2 regions of the Agarivorans sp. OAG1 genome follow, and region 2 is predicted to be linked to the other one. Evidence: predicted binding sites of a transcription regulator. Region 2 holds the regulator's gene; the other holds the start of a gene.
The links. Region 2 encodes NrdR, which represses ribonucleotide reductase genes. Its sites were predicted from a motif close to AAACACNANATNTNGTGTTT; they were not measured.
Positions count from the first base shown of each region.

Region 1 (3,084 bases), 380 kb from region 2:
TGATAACACCTATCCCTAAGGTACGACGGCCATCAGAGCCCTTCTTAGCGGCTTTGATTGGATAGTCTTGATAATCTAGCAGGCTATCTAGAGCACGAACAGCAAGGTCAGACAGCTCTTCTAATTCATTTAAGTCTTCAATAGCGCCTAAGTTAAAGGCTGAAAGCGTACAAAGGGCAATTTCGCCATTTTCATCATGTACGTGTTGTAGCGGCTTAGTTGGTAAGGCAATTTCTAAGCAAAGGTTAGATTGGCGAACCGGTGCTTGTGCTGGGTCAAATGGGCTGTGAGTATTACAGTGGTCTACGTTTTGAATGTAGATCCGACCCGTTGAGGCGCGCTCTTGCATTAGCAACGAGAACAAGTCTACAGCCTTAATTTGCTCTTTACGGATGCTTGGGTCTTGCTCGTATTTTACATACAAGCTTTCAAACTTGTCTTGGTCTTCAAAGAAGGCATCGTAAAGCCCAGGAGCATCACTTGGCGAGAATAGGGTGATGTTTTCACCTTTTACCAAGCGTTGGTACATCAGTTTGTTAAGCTGCACACCGTAGTCCATGTGACGAACTCGGTTATCGTCTACACCACGGTTGTTTTTAAGTACTAAAAGTGATTCTACTTCTAGGTGCCAAAACGGGTAGAAAATTGTGGCTGCACCACCGCGAACGCCGCCTTGCGAGCAACATTTAACTGCTGTTTGGAAATACTTATAAAACGGAATACAACCAGTATGGAAGGCTTCACCACCGCGAATTTCACTGCCTAGGGCGCGAATACGGCCAGCATTAATACCAATGCCCGCACGTTGTGAAACGTAAGTTACGATTGAAGAAGCGGTGGCATTAATTGATTCTAAGCTGTCGCCACACTCAATCAATACACAAGAGCTAAATTGGCGGGTTGGGGTACGTACGCCCGACATGATTGGTGTAGGTAAAGAAATCTTAAATTTAGACGTCGCATCATAGAAGCGACGAATGTAATCAAGGCGAACCGACTTGTCGTAGTGAGCAAATAAACATGCTGCTACCAAAATATACAAGAACTGGGCACTCTCGAAAATCTCACCAGTTACGCGGTTTTGTACTAGGTATTTACCTTCAAGTTGTTTTACTGCGCCGTATGAGAAGTCCATGTCTCGCCAATGGTCGATAAAGTCGTCCATTTGGGCAAATTCTTCAGGGCTGTAGTCTTTAAGCAAATGCATGTCGTAGCGGCCAGCTTCACACTGTTTTACTACGTGGTCGTAAAGCTTAGGTGGTTCAAATTGACCATAGGCTTTTTTGCGTAAATGGAATACTGCTAAGCGAGCGGCCAAAAATTGGTAATCTGGCGTTTCTTGAGAAATTAAATCTGCCGCAGCCTTAATAATGGTTTCATGAATATCTTTAGTGGCCATGCCATCGTAGAACTGGATATGAGACTTAAGTTCTACCTGCGATACCGAGACATTTTTAAGGCCTTTAGCGGCCCAAGTTATCACTCGGTGAATCTTGTCTAAGTTGATCGCTTCTTGTTTACCGCTGCGTTTGGTTATCAGAAGATCTTTATTCATGAAGGGGAGGCCCTGTTATCCTAATTTCGCTACTGCTGATCTAGTACTGCTATTTTTCCTTAGCCACTAGATATAGTGTTTTCAAATTTTATGGATACAAGATAATGAGGTTTTGGCTTTTTCGCAAGTCTTGGCAAAGTTGAAGATATTGTGTATAACTTGCAAATAACTCGGCTATGTTAGTAGTTACTAACTAGCTATCTATATAAGCTGACTAAGCTTGCATTAATGCAAGTTTTTTTTCGTAAAATTTTACTCAAAAAATTTATTTTTATAAAACTTGAACTTGCTTACAAATCGCCCAGCCAGTCGATTATTGTTTGTTCGAGCTGTTCACTTTTTTGGCAGTGAATATTTGCAGCCCATTGCTCAACTTCGTCTTCTTCAGAGAGATAACCCCACAGGGCCAGTAGGGTAGTCATATTGGTATTGTTACCCGCCTGAATATCGCGCTCAGCATCGCCCACATATAAGCAGTTCTCAGGCTTAACCTTTATGATTTGGCAAGCCAAAAGCATGGGTGCCGGGTCGGGCTTGCGCAGTGGCAGTGTATCACCGCCAACCAATACGCCCGACTGTTCAAACTCAGGGAAGAAGCGAAGTAACTGCTTACTTAAGCCCTCGGGCTTATTGGTAATTACCCCCCAAGGAATCTGGTGTTGGTTAAGCCATTGTAAAGCTTGTTTAATACCGGGGAAAAAGTCGGTGCCTTGGCAGATGTTTTGCTCGTAGTAGTCAAGTAATTGTTGGCGTAATTCAGCTTGGGGTTGTTGCTCCCAAAGGTCGCCAAAGCCAGCCTTTAGTAAGCCGATAGCGCCGTGAGAGCTAAGCTGGCGTGCTTGGGCTAAGCTGAGTGGCGCTTGTTGGTGTTGCTCTAGCACATAGTTAGCAGCAGCGCCTAAGTCTGGTGCAGTATCAAGTAAGGTACCATCAAGGTCGAACAATACCGCCGCTTGCTTATTCATTATTGCTCCGGTTTAGCTAGTTGCACCATGTAGTTAACATCTACGTTTCGACTTAAGCGAAAGCTTTCAATAATAGGGGTAAACTGCACACCACTAATGGCTTCACTACGTAAGTTGCTTTGGTCGGCCCATGCTAGTAGCTCCGAAGGGCGGATGAATTTGTCATGTTGGTGAGTGCCATCGGGAACAATTTTTAGTAACTTCTCTGCAGCAAGAATCATATAAAGGTAGGCTTTTGGCGTTCGGTTAATGGTAGAGACAAATACTTTACCGCCCGGTTTAACCATGCTGGCACAAGCCGCAATCACTGAGCCTGGGTCCGGTACGTGCTCTATCATCTCCATGCAGGTTACTACATCGTAGTGCGCTTGATGGGCTTCGGCATGCGCTTCTGCAGTGGTTTGTAAGTAGTTAAGTTGGCTACCGGTTTCTAAAGCATGTAGCTTGGCGACTTCAATTTGTTCTTTGCCCATATCAATAGCAGTAACGTCGGCACCACGAACCGCCATGCTTTCGGCTAAAATACCGCCACCGCAGCCTACATCGAGTACTTTTTTGCCAAAT
Region 1 is NZ_AP028990.1:1,632,205-1,635,288, forward strand. It holds gene nrdA (class 1a ribonucleoside-diphosphate reductase subunit alpha) at 1-1,555, opposite strand, end outside; gene OAG1_RS07655 (HAD-IA family hydrolase) at 1,846-2,520, opposite strand; gene ubiG (bifunctional 2-polyprenyl-6-hydroxyphenol methylase/3-demethylubiquinol 3-O-methyltransferase UbiG) at 2,520-3,084, opposite strand, start outside.
Region 1: the regulator NrdR is predicted to act here: its motif matches at 1,617-1,636, upstream of nrdA (class 1a ribonucleoside-diphosphate reductase subunit alpha).

Region 2 (3,084 bases):
CACCAAAGCGATTCGTCGCAAGCATGGCTTTTTCAAGGTTAACTTTGTCACCTTGTTTGCATTTAGCCAGTGAAGTTAAACTTAACGTTTCGGTAGATACATCGGCGCAAAAGTGCTCATTGCTAAAATCGACCACGGTTAAACATATACCATTTACCGCGATGCTATCGCCAAGCCTTACATCCGACATATCTAGACCAATGCTGGCGATGTTTAATCGTACGTCACCACTGCGTTTTTCAATGCGAGAAATCTTGCCTAGGGCTTCAATTATTCCAGTAAACATTAATGTGTGCCCTGTGCTTGCGGGATCCAGATAGTTTTAATGTCGGGGCCAATTCGGCGAGTTTCAAGGCATTGCCAAGAATTTAACGCACTCATCGACTGATAGCCCTCTAGCCCCACTAAACTGTGAGCATCGGCTCCCATCAATAAACCGGCTTGGTAACAAATAAGTTGATCAACCAAGTTGGCTTGAATCAGAGCTGCAGCAAAATTAGCCCCAGCTTCAACCCAAATATCATTTACTTCTGCTTCAGCTAGCTGCTGCATTAATTGCGGCAAAAAGCTTGGCGTGTCTTCAATCACCAGCTGTTTTGCGGCTGGAAGTTGCGTTTGTGATTGATGGCCAGCCAACCACAAAGACTCATTATTCTTAAAAATATTAAGGTCTTGAGCTGCTTCTACTAAGCGTTGTTTGCGGTCAATAATCACCCGTAATGGCTGACGCAGCAGTGTTTCATCAAGTTGCTCTGCAAGGCTACCGAGCTCATTAAATCTCACGTTTAGGCTGGCATTATCGCGAATAACCGTGGTGGCGGTGGATAATATAGCATGGCTAGCAGCCCGCTCTCGTTGCACATCGCTGCGAGAATGAGCCGAGGTAATCCACTTGCTTTCGCCATTGGCTAAAGCTGTTTTAGCGTCGATAGAACCAGCAAGTTTCAAGCGAACAAAAGGACGTTTACGCTCAACGCGGCTCAAAAATCCGGGGTTAAGCGCGCACGCAGAATGCTCCATTAGACCACTACGAACTTTAATACCAGCCTCTTCAAGGCGCTTAATCCCGCGCCCAGCAACCTGTGGATTAGGGTCAACCATAGCAATCACTACTTCGGCCACTTGTTGCTCTACTAACATGGTGGCGCAAGCGGGCGTTCTACCTACATGGCTGCAGGGCTCAAGGGTGACATAACAAGTCGCCCCTTTCAGGCTAAAGCCTCGTTGCTTGGCATCCGCTGCGGCATTCACTTCGGCGTGCCCTTCGCCGGCTTTACGGTGAAAACCTTCACCAATAATCTGACCGTTTTTTACCAATACGCAGCCCACATTAGGATTGGGTGCCGTGGTATATCTTCCGCGCTTGGCTAGAGCAATGGCCTTTGCCATGAACTGGCAATCTTGAACGCTAAAACTCACTTACTTTTCCAACTTAGCAATTTCGTCACTAAATTCTTTGATATCTTCAAAGGAGTGATAAACCGAAGCAAAACGCACGTAGGCCACTTTATCTAGGCCAATCAACTGTTCCATAACAATCTTGCCAATGAACTTTGTGGCAACTTCACGTTCGCCAGTCGCCCGCAGCTGCGACTTAATTTTGTTTACCGCTTGCTCTACTTGGTCAACGCTTACTGGGCGTTTTTCCAACGCACGCATCATACCAGCACGCATTTTCTCTTCGTTAAAAGGCTCTCTAATGCCATTGCCTTTAATCACTCTTGGCATTACCAACTCGGCCACTTCAAAAGAAGTAAAGCGCTCATGGCATTCTAAGCATTCACGACGCCTTCTTACTTGGTGGCCATCGGCAACCAAACGCGAGTCAATAACCTTGGTTTCATGAGCAGAACAAAATGGACAATGCATGGGCGATCCCTTATTCGAGTATCCGGCAATTTTATCTGCTAAACCGTCAGAGGTACAGGTTAGCTAAAGCGTAACTATCGAAAATGCCCACAATTCCTTTATTTAGATAAGGTCTTGTCTAAAGAGAATGGATCTAACCTAGTAAAGAAAGAAAAAATGAGTATTAGCTCTCAGTTTAATCACTGAGCCAATTACTTACTGTTTAGCCCTTAGCTTGTTAAGAGTCTGATTAGATTAAAATTAAGCTTGTTATATAAGCAAATAGCGCTTGCGTAGTAACCAATTACTACCGCTTAGCTTACCGCTCAAGTTAGGCTGCACTAGAAATGTAAACAACTTGTTAAGGAAAGAGTCATGGCGAAGATACTGATTATTGCAGGTGATTTTGTTGAAGATTATGAGTTAATGGTGCCATTTCAAGCACTGCAAATGGTAGGTCACGAAGTTATCGCAACTTGCCCAGAGAAACGCATTGGCGAACAAATTAAAACCGCCATCCATGACTTTGAAGGCGATCAAACCTATACCGAAAAACCGGGGCACAACTTCACCCTAAATGGCAATTTTGCTGACATCGATACCGAGGAATTTGATGCGCTATTATTACCCGGCGGGCGTGCCCCGGAATACTTACGCTTAAATGCTAAGGTATTAGAAATAATTCAAGCCTTTGCCGCTAAGCAACAGCCGATAGCGGCAATATGCCATGGCGCACAGCTATTAACAGCGGCAGGTATTGCCTCAGGCAGACACATTTCTGCCTACCCGGCTTGTGCGCCTGAAGTGACAGCGGCTGGCGGCGACTATGCCGATATAGCCGTTGACCAAGCCCTTACCGATGGGAACTTGGTCACCGCACCAGCCTGGCCAGCTCACCCGCAATGGCTAGCGCAATTTAATAAGCTATTGGCTTAATACTAAATTGAAACGGCAAAAGTTGATTTTGTATACCATGATTAGACTTCGGTTTGATCATGGTGGGATTGCCAATGTGTGAAATTTATTCTGGCGCAGAAGCAGAACTGTTTGAATTGAAGTCTCGGTCGGTGCGTTTAGATGGCGTAGTAACCAGTATTCGTTTGGAAGCGATATTTTGGCAACTACTGGAGCAAATAGCCGAAGAGGCCAACCTGAGTTTGGCGGGCTTTTTAACGCAAATTTACCATGAGGTATTACAACGAGAAGAAAAGGTAGGTAATTTTACATCTTTACTTA
Region 2 is NZ_AP028990.1:1,256,260-1,259,343, reverse strand. It holds gene OAG1_RS05870 (riboflavin synthase) at 1-286, opposite strand, end outside; gene ribD (bifunctional diaminohydroxyphosphoribosylaminopyrimidine deaminase/5-amino-6-(5-phosphoribosylamino)uracil reductase RibD) at 286-1,419, opposite strand; gene nrdR (transcriptional regulator NrdR) at 1,420-1,869, opposite strand; gene OAG1_RS05855 (DJ-1/PfpI family protein) at 2,224-2,784, shown strand; gene OAG1_RS05850 (ribbon-helix-helix domain-containing protein) at 2,859-3,084, shown strand, end outside.